Regions from separate parts of the Streptomyces sp. NPDC036813 genome, predicted to be linked through region 2. Evidence: riboswitches for the same ligand, from Rfam matches in the RefSeq annotation. Region 2 holds a riboswitch; the other holds the start of a gene.
The links. Region 2 has a riboswitch for cyclic di-AMP ahead of ACZ67Q_RS24715 (transglycosylase SLT domain-containing protein). Riboswitches for the same ligand answer to the same signal wherever they lie in the genome.
Positions count from the first base shown of each region.

Region 1 (6,410 bases), on a different contig from region 2:
CGCCCGCCCGGTGCTCCGGCAGCGTCACCTCGCCGGCGCCCTCCACCTCGAACCCGGCGTCCGCGATCATCTCCAGGTCGGCCTTACCGGCCTGGCCCTCGCTGGTCAGGTAGTCGCCAAGGAAGATCGAGTTGGCCAGGTGCAGCGCCAGCGGCTGCATCGTGCGCAGATGGACCTCGCGGCCGCCCGCGATACGGACCTCCACGTCCGGGCAGACGAAGCGGACCATCGCCAGGATGCGCAGGCAGCGCTGCGGGGTGAGGTTCCACTCCTTGGCCAGCGGGGTGCCCTCGAAGGGGATCAGGAAGTTCACCGGAACGGAGTCCGGGTCCAGCTCGCGCAGCGAGAAGACCACGTCCACCAGGTCCTCGTCGCTCTCGCCCATGCCGGCGATCAGACCGGAGCAGGCCGACAGGCCCGCCGCGTGCGCCTTGGTCACCGTGTCGACCCGGTCGGCGTAGGTGTGCGTGGTCGTGATGTCCGCGTACGTGCCCTCGGACGTGTTGAGGTTGTGGTTGTAGGCGTCCGCGCCCGCCTCGCGCAGCCGCTCGGCCTGGCCGTCGGAGAGCAGACCGAGGCAGGCGCACACCTCGACGCCCTCGTTCTGCTCCTTGATCGTCTTGATGGTCTCGGAGACCCGGTCCACGTCCCGGTCCGTCGGGCCGCGCCCGCTGGCCACCAGGCACACCCGCTTGGCGCCGCCGGCCAGACCCGCGGCGGCGGCCTGGGAGGCCTCGTCGGGCTTGAGCCAGGTGTACTTCAGGATGTCGGCCTTGGACCCCAGGCGCTGCGAACAGTACGAGCAGTCCTCCGGGCACAGGCCGGACTTGAGGTTGACCAGGTAGTTGAGTTTCACCCGTCGGCCGAACCAGTGCCGGCGTACCTTGCCGGCCGCGGCCACCACATCGAGCAGTTCGTCGTCGGTCGTGGCGAGGACGGCCAGGGCTTCCTCGCGGGTCGGCAGCTCGCGCCGCAGTCCCTTGTCCACCAGCGTGTTCAGCAGGTCCATGGGAGCTGATCCTGTCTTACGGGGGTAGGCCAGGCCAAGGAGAGTTCGCACAAACAAGGCCGTTCGAGGTGTGGGTATTGCCACATCCTGAGCTGCGGTGTGTCCCGCTAGTGTCTGTGCACTGCCTACAAAATCCCGGAGGACCCATGGCGTTCGGCTGGATCGACGAGCAGGCGGACGCGCGCCGCCGTGCGGGACTCGTGCGCACCCTGCGTCCCCGCCCCGCCGACACGCCGCTGCTGGACCTGGCGAGCAACGACTACCTGGGTCTGGCCCGCCATCCGGAGGTCACCGAGGGCGCGGCACGGGCCGCCCGGACATGGGGCGGCGGCGCGACGGGTTCCCGCCTGGTCACCGGTACGACCGAGCTGCACACCGAGCTGGAACGCGAGCTCGCGGACTTCTGCGGCTTCGAGGCCGCGCTCGTCTTCTCCTCCGGTTACGCCGCCAACCTCGCCGCGGTCACCGCACTCGCCCCGCACGGCTCGCTGATCGTCTCCGACGCGGGCAACCACGCATCCCTGATCGACGGCTGCCGGCTGGCCCGCGGCACCACGCAGGTCGTCGCGCACGCCGAACCGGACGCCGTGCGCAAGGCGCTCGGCACCCATGAGGGCACCTCGATCGCCGTCTCCGACACCGTGTTCTCGGTGGACGGCGACGCCGCCCCACTGGCCGAACTGGCCGTCGCCTGCCGGGAATTCGGCGCCGGCCTGGTGGTCGACGACGCCCACGGGCTGGGCGTCCTGGGTGACGGCGGGCGCGGCGCGCCGTACGCGGCGGGGCTCGCCGGCGGGGACGACGTGGTCGTGACCGTGACGCTGTCGAAGTCGCTCGGCAGCCAGGGCGGCGCCGTCCTGGGGCCCGCACGGGTGATCGACCACCTGGTCAACGCGGCCCGGACCTTCATCTTCGACACGGGGCTCGCCCCGGCCGCGGCGGGCTCCGCCCTCGCGGCCCTGCGGCTGCTGCGCCGCGAGCCGCAGCGGGCGGCACGGGCCCGCGCGGTGGCCGCAGAGCTGCACGCCCGGCTGACGGCCGCGGGTCATCAGGCGGTACGGCCGGACGCCGCCGTGGTCTCGGTGCGCGCTCCGTCCCCGGAGCAGGCCGTGCGCTGGGCGGCCGACTGCCGGACGGCCGGCCTGGCTGTGGGCTGTTTCCGACCTCCTTCCGTGCCCGACGGCATCTCACGGCTCAGGCTGACCGCCCGTGCGGACCTGACCGAAGATCAGATCGAACGCGCTGTACGGGTGATCGGCGAGACGCGGCCATGAGTCGGCGTCCACGGCCGTGCCCTCGCCCGGGGTGTGCCGTGCTCAGTCGCGGCGCACGGCGGCGGTGAACGCCGCCCAGCTCCCGGGGGAGAAGAGCAGCGCGGGCCCGTCCGGGGCCTTGGAGTCGCGTACGGCGAGCAGCCCGGCCCAGTGCCCGGAGGCCGGCCGGGCCGTCTCGACGCAGTTGTTCGCTCCGGTGCTGTAGCTGCTGCGCAGCCAGCGCACGCCGTGCAGATCGGTACTGAAAGGGATGGTGCGAGGCAGTGCGGTCATGGTGCCTCCTTACGCGCCGTCACCTAGTGAGGCGATGAAATCCAACGAGTCCTCGGGGGAAAGGGCGTGGATCCGAAGGGAGTTGAAGGCCTCCGCGTAGGCCCGGAGGTCTTCTTTCCGTTCGAGGTAGAGGCTACTCGTCATGTGGTCGAGAACAACCACGTCCAGATCAGAAGTGCTCGGAAATGAGAAAATAACGAAAGGCCCGGTGATGCCGACATGCGCCCCCGCGGAGAACGGCAACACCTGCAACCGCACCTGCGGCAGCCGTGCGGCCTGAAGCAGCCGCCGCAGCTGCTCCGCCATCACCTCGGGACCGCCCACCTCCCGGCGCAGCACCGCCTCGTCCAGCACGGCGCTCAGCTTCAGCGGACGCGGCGCGTGCAGCACGTCCTGGCGGGCCAGACGCACCTCCACCAGCGCGTCCAGCCGTTCCTCGTCCACCGCGCCGACGGCCGCCCGGGTCACCGCGCGGGCGTAGGCGGGCGTCTGCAGCAGCCCCGGCACGACCGAGGTCTCCAGCGTGCGCATCGCGCTGGCCTGCGACTCCAGACTGATGAAGTCGCGGTACGTGGGCGGCAGCACCCCGCGGTAGGCGTGCCACCAGTGCTCCCTGCCGCCGACCTGGGAGCCGGCCAACACCAGCAGCAGGTCCCGCAGTTCGTCGTCCTCGACGCCGTACGCGTTCAGCAGTAACCGCACATCGGACGGTTTCGCGCCACTCGAGCCGGTCTCGATCCGGCTGACTTTCGACTGGTGCCAGCCCACCAGCCGGGCGGCCTCCCCGCTGGTGAGTCCCGCCCGGGCGCGCAGCGCGCGCAGTTCGGCGCCCAGCTTCCGGCGGCGCACCGCGGGACCGTGCTGCATGCGCCCCTCCTTACTCCGTCCGAGCCGCCCGGATACGGTCTGCCGTGGCAGAGTTCACCGCTTCGAGCGACAGATATATGCATATCTTGGTGGATCGCCTCCGTGACCGGCGTGGTGATGGCAGTCTGGCGGCGAAGCACCAGTCCGGGACCGTACTCGAACCACCGGCTCCGTGCCGGACTGCGGTCCCGTGGGAAAGGGACGACGTCGCCATGGCAGACCACCTGGAAGCATCCGTCACTCTGCCGAGCGATCCGGCCTCGGTGTCCGCGGCCCGCGGCTTCGTGGCCGGCACCCTGGCGGAATGGGGTCTGCCGTCGGACGCGGAGCTGGCGGACAGCATCCGGTTGATCGTCTCCGAACTGGCCACCAACTCCGTGCAGCACACGTTCGGGCAATCCCCGACGTTCACGGTGGACGTCACCCTGGACCGCGACGAGCTGCTGCGCATCGGTGTCACGGACAGCCACCCCCGCTTTCCCAAGCGGCTGCCCGCGGCCGTCCAGCAGGACAACGGCCGGGGCATGGTCATCATCCGCTGGCTGGCCGCCGAGTGCGGCGGCAGACTCCGCGTCCGCCCCACCCGCGAGGGCGGCAAGACGGTCGCCATCGAACTGCCCTGGGCACTCCCGCCCGAGCCGGTCCCCTCGACGCAACAGACAGAACCAAAACCGCAGCCCTGCTGAACCGTTCGGTTCCGGGACGACTCCCGCGGGCTTGTCACACCGCGCCCACCGGACCGCCCCCGGCGGCACCGCCGCCGAACGCACGCCGTGAGCCTCGGCGACGGGGGCCCCAGGGCGTGACACCCGCTCACCCGTATGCCCGAGCCGTTGGCGCCGTTGGCGCCGTTGGCCCGCGGCCACCCCGGCCTTGTCCCGGCAGCCGCCGCTGGAGCCCGCTGACGGCCCTCCTCGGCCCGACAGCGGCCGCTGAGGGCCGTGCCGTCGGGCTCGTGGCCGCGTGAGGGCCGTGTGCCGAGGAGGGGCGTCGGTCAGCTCACCCGGCCGTACCAGACGCTCTTGGTCCAGATCTTCTGCAGGCGCACCACGTCGCCCGTCTTCGGGGCGTGCCAGATCTTGTTCTTCCCGGCGTAGATGCCGACGTGGTAGACGTTCGACCCCGAGTGGAAGAACACCAGGTCACCGGCCTTACGGCTGCGGGCCGGGATGTGGTGCGTCTTGTTGTACTGCTGGGCGGCCGTGCGCGGCAGCTTCTTGCCCGCCTTCTTGAACGAGTACAGCGTGAGTCCCGAGCAGTCGAACCGGCGCGGCCCGGTGGCGCCCCACTGGTACGGCGCGCCCTTCTTGGACGCGGCGATCTGCAGCGCCTTGGTCGCCGGCGTCGCGGCGGCGGCCTCCGAGGCGAGGCCCGGGACCACGATCGAGCCGCCCACCGCGGCGATGGTCAGGGCGGAAGCCGTACCGGCCCGGGCCATGAGCGACGGGACACGATTGAGCGCAGTCATGCGCAACCCTTCGTCAGCCGCCTGTGAAGGATGACCTGTCGGATTCGGGCTGGCGAAGTAGCCCGGCCGCTGACGCGGCTTCACCCCAAGGGCTGCTCGGCCCGGTCGTGGCATGACCGTTCCGGCGACCCGTCGTGCTTGGGTCCTCCACTCCTGCCGATCCACTCCTGTCGACCGGTCATCCGGACGGCGGCAGGACTCGGCGTCCGCCCGGATCGCCCCGCCGCTGCGGCGGGGGCTTGTCGTCAGTCAGGGATCTTGGCCCACAACTGTCCGAAAATCCCAACGGAAACGGGTATTTGTGGGGTTCCTCACCACTCACCCGTTCGGGTGGACAGCCCTGTGTTCGGTGGGGTGTTCACTGATCCGGCGAGCCCCGGACCAGCGGCGGAACACTTCATTCCGGCCTCTCGTCCCGCCGGTCACGCAACTCGGACCCCCGAAAAAAAGGCGTTCGGATAGGCCGATGGGGGGTACGCCGTTCGGTCCGTTTGAACCCGCTCGGCCCTCGGCTCAACTCCCCGCCGGTGGCGGCAGGGTGACCCGCGCCGTGCGGCGCTCGCCGTCGAGCACCCGCAACGCGCGTGCCAGGGTGCCGGCGTGCAGCTCGCTCTCGCCGCGCTGGTGCATCAGCGTCAGCGCGTCGCGCAGCGCCACCGCCTTGGTCACCAGCGCCTGCGCGGCCCGCAGCCCCCGGTAGGTGTCGCCGGGACAGGCCGGGTTGATCCGGCCGAGCAGGTCCACGACCTCCAGGTAACGGTCGATCAGCTCCCCCTCCGCCCGGGTGAGGGCGGGCAGCGGCGGAAGATCCGGCAGCATCGGACGGCTCACCTCCCGCCCGGCTGCGCGCGGACGGTGATGATCTCGTCCACCAGCCCGTACGCCAGCGCCCCGGCCGCGTCGAGGACGTGGTCGCGCTCGATGTCCGCGCCGACCTGCCGCCGGCTGCGCCCGGTGTGCCGGACGAGCATCTCCTCCAGGGTCGCCCGGATGCGCGTCAACTCCGCGGCCTGAAGGGCGAGGTCACTGGCCTGCCCCTCCACCGGCTCCGGCAACGCGGGCTGACGCATCACCATCCGGGCGCCCGGCAGCGCGAACCGGCGCCCCGGCGCGCCCGCGGCCAGCAACACCGCGGCGGACGAGCCCGCCTGGCCCATGCAGTACGTCTCCACCTCGCACGCGACGTACCGCATCGCGTCGTAGATCGCCGTCATCGCCTGGAACGAGCCGCCCGGCGAGTTGATGTAGAGCTGCACGGGCCGGTCCGGGTCCCGGTGCTCCAGCTGCATGAGCTGCGCGATGACATCGCACGCCGCGGCGTCGTCGATCGGTGTCCCGAGGAACACGATCCGCCCCTCCAGCAGCCTGGAGTACGGATCCGTCGTCCGGTGGCCGAAACTCGTGCGCTCGGTGAACTCCGGCAGGACCTGGCGGGCGGACGGTCGGGACATCACGGGCCTCCTCGAAGCGATGCGCGACGCGCAAGCTGCGTCTGTAAGACGCATCTGTAAAAAATGTA
Region 1 is NZ_JBVJPV010000014.1:115,991-122,400, forward strand. Features, by position in the region: gene bioB (biotin synthase BioB) at 1-1,009, opposite strand, end outside; gene ACZ67Q_RS27335 (8-amino-7-oxononanoate synthase) at 1,156-2,283, shown strand; gene ACZ67Q_RS27340 (DUF397 domain-containing protein) at 2,326-2,556, opposite strand; gene ACZ67Q_RS27345 (helix-turn-helix domain-containing protein) at 2,566-3,423, opposite strand; gene ACZ67Q_RS27350 (ATP-binding protein) at 3,636-4,109, shown strand; gene ACZ67Q_RS27355 (C40 family peptidase) at 4,418-4,891, opposite strand; cyclic di-AMP (ydaO/yuaA leader) riboswitch at 4,895-5,028, opposite strand; gene ACZ67Q_RS27360 (hypothetical protein) at 5,405-5,710, opposite strand; gene ACZ67Q_RS27365 (ATP-dependent Clp protease proteolytic subunit) at 5,719-6,342, opposite strand.
Region 1: it holds a riboswitch for cyclic di-AMP, as region 2 does, so the genes downstream of both, ACZ67Q_RS27355 (C40 family peptidase) here and ACZ67Q_RS24715 (transglycosylase SLT domain-containing protein) in region 2, are expected to answer to the same signal.

Region 2 (6,410 bases):
GGGTCACCGAGGACAGGGGGTGGAAGAACGGCTCGACGGCCTCGCGGTGCGAGGGCACCGTCACCCACGCCGTCAGTGCGCGCCGGACGTCGGACCAGGTGGTGCGGCCGGCGGCGAGCAGCGGGTTCAGCGAGGGCTGGGCGAGCAGCGCGGCGTAGGGGGAGCCGAGCGCCATCGCCGCCGCGCCCGCGTCGAGCACGTGGTCGCCGAGCCGGACGCCGACCCGCCGCTCGGCCGGAGAACCGGCGGGCGAGAAGACGCCGTACGGAAGGTTGTGCGCACCGAAGGGGTCGCCCTCGGGGACGTCGAAGGGGGGCATGCGGTGCCGCCTCGCTTTCGTGCACGTCGGACACGGCGCCATGGCCGTGCGATCCAGGTGGTCGCGGCACACGTTACGGCCGAGTCGGCTGTCTTGGGCAGTGTCTAAAGAGTTTGCAATGTCCGTTATGGCCTTGTCGGAGGTGGCAATTCCGGCTTAGCGTCCTTTGCGGGGAACACGGACGGAGGGCATCCGTTCCGTCGGGGGGACACGTGGGGGGACCCGTGGCCAGCAGTGCCGCAAGCCTGCCGTTCCAGGCCGACCGTGAAGTACCGGGCCTGATCGTGAAGTTCGGAGACTATCCGCTGCACCACGGCGGGGTCGGGGCGATCCGCAGTCTGGGGCGTCTGGGCGTGCCCATGTACGCGATCACCGAGGATCCCTACACCCCGGCCGCCTCCTCCCGCTATCTGCGGCGCGCGTTCGTGTGGCCGACGACGGGCACGGAGGAGGCGGGGCACCTGGTCGAGGGGCTGCTGCGGATCGGGCGCCGGATCGGGCGGCCGACCGTGCTGATCCCCACCGACGAGGAGGCCGCGGTGCTGATCGCCGAGCACCAGGACGACCTCGCCGGGCTGTTCCTCTTTCCGCGCGTCGTCCAGGATCTGCCGCGTCGGCTGGCCAGCAAGCAGGGGCTGCACGAGCTGTGCGCGCAGCACGGCATCCCCAGCCCGGCGGCCGCGTTCCCGCGGTCGTACGACGACGTCGTGGCGTTCGCAGAGAAAGCCCGCTTCCCGGTGGTGGCGAAGAACCGGGAGGCGTTCGTGCGCCGCAGGCGGCCGGCCGTCAACGGCACGACGCGCATCACCACCCGCGACGGGCTGCTCGCGCTGGCGCGGGACTGGGGGGAACGGCCCGGGGTGATCCTTCAGGAGTATCTGCCGCGTGAGCAGGCCGAGGACTGGATCGTGCACGCCTGCTTCGGCGCCGACTCGACACCGCTGGCGATGTTCACCGGCGTGAAGGTCCGCTCCTGGCCGCCGCATGCCGGGATGACGGCGAACGCCTATGTCGTCGACAACCCGGAACTCGCCGACCTCGCCGCACGTTTCATCAAACAGATCGGCTTCACCGGAATCATCGACCTCGACCTGCGCTTCGACCGGCGCGACGGGCAGTACAAGCTCCTCGACTTCAACCCGCGCATGGGCGCCCAGTTCCGCCTCTTCGAGAACGAGGCGGGGGTGGACGTGGTCCGCGCCCTGCACCTGGACCTGACCGGGCGCACCGTTCCGGAGGGGGAACAGCGCGCCGGCCACCGCTACATCGTGGAGAACATCGACCTGGCCGCCCTGCTCGCCTATCGCCGCAGCGGCTACACGACGCCGCACGCACCGGCCCGGGCGAGCGGCACGGAACTGGCCTGGCTCGCGGGTGACGACCCGCTGCCGTTCCTCACGATGCTCGCGCGCTTCGTGCGACCCGGCGCGAAGCACCTCTATCAGCTGTGGCGGACCCACCGCCGCGGCAGCACCGGACCGGGTGGACGGCCGGGTGGACGCCACCAGCCGTAGCCGCCTCCCGGCCGGAACGCGGAGTGACGACACCGCGAAGTGACGACACCGCGAAGTGACGACACCGCGAAGTGACGACATCACGAAGTGACGACACACCACGAAGTGACGACATGACGTCCTGGGGAGGGACTTCGTGAACCAACCGGTAGCAGTCCTCGGGGCAGGCCCCTTCGGCCTGTCCACCGCCGCCCATCTGCGCGCCCGTGGCGTGCCCGTCCGCGTCTTCGGCGACCCCATGGTCAGCTGGCGCGACAACATGCCCGCCGGCATGCTCCTGAAGTCGACCCCCGCGGCCTCCAGCATCGACTGCCCGCAACGCGGGTACACCCTCGCCGACTACTGCGACGCGGCCGGCATCCGGCGGCTGGTCACCGATGAGGACATCATTCCCGTCGAGACGTTCATCGCCTACGGGCAGTGGTTCCAGCAGAAGCTGCTGCCCGAGCTGGAGCGGGTGCGGGTGGTCTCCGTGGACCGGCGCACCGGGGGCGGCTTCGAGCTGAAGCTGGACTCCGGGGAGCAGCTCACCGCGCGGGCCGTCGTCGTCGCCACCGGACTGTCCGGCCTGTCCCACCTGCCCCGCGAGCTGGCCTCGGCCGCCCCGGACGGACCCGCTCCGACGGCGCCGGTCTCGCACAGTTCCCAGCATCACGACCTGACCCGCTTCGCCGGCCGCGAGCTGATCGTCGTCGGCGCCGGACAGTCCGCGCTGGAGACGGCGGCGCTCGCCGCCGAGGCCGGGGCCCGGGTGCGGGTGGTGGCCCGCGGCCGGGGCCGGGTCGCCTTCGGCGCGGCGCCGTGGGACCAGCCCCGGCTGCGCCCTCAGTCGCCCTTCGGCCGGGCCTGGTCGCTGTGGGCCCTGAGCTATTACCCGCAGCCCTACCGCTATCTGCCCGCCGAGCTACGCCACTACCTGGTCCGCCGGGTCCTCGGCCCGCTCGGCGCCTGGTGGCTGCGCGAGCGCTTCGCGGGGAAGGTGGAGGTCAGCGAGGTGCAGCGGATCGTGCGGGCGGAGTCGACGGGCGAGGGCGCCACCCTCACCGTGCGCAGTCACTCCGGCCGCACCGAGCGGCTCGCCGCCGACCACGTCATCGCGGCCACCGGCTACCGGGTGAACCTCGCGGCGATGGACTTCCTCGGCCACGGGCTGCGCACCGCGCTCGCCGTCAGCCGCGGCACTCCCAGGCTCGGCGCCGGCTACGTCTCGTCGGTCCCCGGCCTGTACTTCACGGGTCTGCCGGCGGCTGGGTCGTACGGCCCGGTGATGCGGTTCGTATGCGGCACGGAGTTCGCCTCGCCACGGCTGGCCCGGCATCTGGTGGCGGCGCACGGCTGAGGGCACGCCGGACCTGCGCGGGACGGCCGACCTGCGCGGGGACGGCCATCCTGCGCGGGAGCGGCGGCCCGGTCAGTCCTCCTGCGCGTGCTGCCAGGTTGATCAGGCCGCTCGCGTGCGGATGCCGGGCGAGATATCGACACCGGCGTCGGCGAAGCACGGACGCACGGCCTCGGGCAGGGCGGGGTCGTCGGGGTCGCCGTCGAACCAGAGGCCCCGTTGCCGGGCCTGGGGGTGAAGAGCGGGGCGCCGACCGGGTCCCCCGGGGACGTTGCGGAACGGCGAATCGGGTGGTGAACGGGTGACCTGCGGGGTCCGTATTCTCTGATCATGGCCGCACCCCTCGCATATGCCCTCATCGCCACTGACCTGGACGGAACGCTGCTGCGCGGCGACGACACGCTGTCCGACCGGTCCCGGGCCGCGCTCGCGCGGGTGGCGAACGCCGGCGCCCGCCACCTGGTGGTGACGGGCCGCCCGGCGCCCCGGGTGCGGCCGCTGCTGGAGGACCTCGGCTGCACGGGGCTCGCGGTGTGCGGCCAGGGCGCGCAGGTGTACGACGCGGGGGCCGGCCGTCTGCTGTGGTCGGTGACCCTCGACCGGGAGCTGGCCGAGACCGCGCTCGGCAAGATCGAGGCCGAGGTGGGGGAGGTGTACGCCGCGGTCGACCAGGACGGCGTGGACGGGCTGACGCTGATCGAGCCCGGCTACCGGATGCCGCACCCGACACTGCCGGCGGTGCGGGTCGGGCGGCGCGACGATCTGTGGGGCGAGCCGATCAGCAAGGTGCTGCTGCGCCATCCCGAGCTGTCCGACGACGAGCTGGCGGCGACGGCGCGCGCGGTGGTCGGTTCCCTGGCGACGGTGACCATGTCGGGGCCGGGGACCGTGGAGCTGCAGCCGTGCGGTGTCACCAAGGCGACGGGGCTCGCGCTGGCGGCCGACCATCTCGGGCTGGGCCCCGAGCGGGCGCTCGCGTTCGGGGACATGCCGAACGATATCCCGATGTTCGCCTGGGCCGCCCGAGGGGTGGCCATGGCCAACGCCCACGAGGAGCTGAAGGCCGTGGCCGACGAGGTCACCTTGTCGAACGAGGACGACGGCATCGCCGTCGTCCTCGAACGACTCTTCGCGTGAGGCAGTGGCTCACGACGCTCCCGTGAGGCAGCGGCTCAAGGCTCTTGCCGGAGGCAGCGGCTCACGGCTTCTCGCGTGAGGCGGTGGCTCAGTACGCGCTGAACACGTTGTCGATCGACCCGTAGCGGGCGGCCGCGTAGTTGCAGGCCGCGGTGATGTTGGCGATCGGGTCGTACGGGTCCATGGAGGTGCCGGACACGTGGTAGGCGAGGAACGTCGGGTCGATCACCTGGAGCAGGCCCTTGGACGGGGTGCCGGCGGCCGCGTTGGAGTCCCACAGGTTGATGGCGGCGGGGTTGCCGGAGGACTCGCGGATGATGTTGCGGTAGATCCCGTCGTAGGTGCCCGGGATGCCGTGCTGGGACATGATGTCCAGCGACTGGCGGATCCAGCCGTCGAGGTTGTTCGGGTAGACCGAGTTGGCGGCCGTGATCACGGTGGCGCTGGTCGCCGGGGTGGCGGCGGAGGCGCTGGTGGCGCCGAAGAGCGGCAGCGCGAGGGCGGCGGCACCGGTGCCGGCGACGGCGAGGGTGCGGACGAGGCGGGACGTGCGGGTGCGGCGGTGCTGACCGGCAGCAGACATGACGAAGTTCCTCTCCCACGCCTGCGAGGTGAGCTGTCGGGTTCGGGCTGGAGATGCCCGGCCGGCCGCGGCTGCGGCACGGCTTCACCCCAAGCCGGTCCGGGGCGTCGTCGGGGTGACGACGTCCGGCTCGGCGACTTACCTGGGTCCCCCGCTCCTGCCGTACACGGATGAGTTGGTCCGATGGTGGATGCCGGACGGCGGCAGGATTAGGCGTCCATCCGACAGGCCGGGAAGTTATGCGAGAGCTGATGCCGGGAACAAGTACCGGTTTCACCTAATGCCCTGGTTGACCTTGGTCCGGGGTGTTTGGGGTGCTTGATCCTTTGTGGTCGCCGAGGCCCAACTCGCTTGTCGGGACTGGCGAAACACGGGGCAGACGGAGGGGAGGCCGGTGAGGGTGGCGCGTGACCCAATTCACTGGTGTCACAGGGGAAACACATTTGGTACCAAGGCGGCCAAGGTGAATCGACTGATTAATTACGGCAAAACGGGCAGTCGGGTCGTGTTGTGGCGCGCCGGGGCGGGGTGCCTCACGGAGGGTGGGGGGTGGTCTTCACGACACGAGCATGGTTGATATCGGTACTTTTCGGCCGATCAGATTTGATCGATAAACATATCGGGCGTGATCCGATACCACCTGGCCTGTAACCGTGGGCGCTATCGGTGATCGAAACGTGACCGGATACGCTGACTTGAGTGATGTCAGCGACCTATCGACAAACCGTGTAATCGCCAACCGGCACCAGCAGACAGGAGACCCCTCGTGACCGTCGTCGGGCCGTTCGGGCTTAGCGTGCGGGACCAGGCTCTCGAGGCCGATGTCCAGGCCGGATTGGCGGCTGTCGAGGAAGGGCTGCTCGAGGCCACCAAGAGCGAGGTTCCCTTCATCACGGAGGCCGCACAGCACCTGGTGCGGGCGGGCGGGAAGCGGTTCCGGCCGCTGCTCGTGATGCTGGCGGCGCAGTTCGGCGACCCGTATGCGCCGGGTGTCGTGCCGTCGGCGGTCGTGGTCGAGCTGACCCACCTCGCGACGCTGTACCACGACGACGTCATGGACGAGGCCGCCGTGCGGCGCGGGGTGCCCAGCGCGAACACGCGGTGGGGTAACTCGGTCGCCGTACTGACCGGCGACTTCCTCTTCGCGCGCGCGTCGCAGATCCTCGCCGACCTCGGCCCCGAGGCGGTGCGGGTGCAGGCGCTGGCGTTCGAGAGGCTGGTCACCGGGCAGATCCTGGAGACCGCGGGGCCGCAGGACGGGCGCGACCCGGTCGACCACTACCTCGAGGTGCTCGGCGGCAAGACGGGGTCGCTGGTGGCGGTGTCGTGCCGGTTCGGCGCGATGATGTCCGGCGCCGACGAGACGGTCGTGGACGTGCTGACCCAGTACGGGGAGCGGCTGGGCGTCGCTTTCCAGCTGGCTGACGACGTGCTCGACATCGCCTCCGACTCGCACGAGTCCGGCAAGACGCCGGGCACGGATCTTCGCGAGGGCATTCCGACGCTGCCGGTGCTGCG
Region 2 is NZ_JBVJPV010000012.1:139,411-145,820, forward strand. Features, by position in the region: gene fahA (fumarylacetoacetase) at 1-319, opposite strand, end outside; gene ACZ67Q_RS24700 (carboxylate--amine ligase) at 565-1,833, shown strand; gene ACZ67Q_RS24705 (FAD-dependent oxidoreductase) at 1,970-3,172, shown strand; gene ACZ67Q_RS24710 (HAD family hydrolase) at 3,503-4,309, shown strand; gene ACZ67Q_RS24715 (transglycosylase SLT domain-containing protein) at 4,398-4,892, opposite strand; cyclic di-AMP (ydaO/yuaA leader) riboswitch at 4,896-5,080, opposite strand; gene ACZ67Q_RS24720 (polyprenyl synthetase family protein) at 5,659-6,410, shown strand, end outside.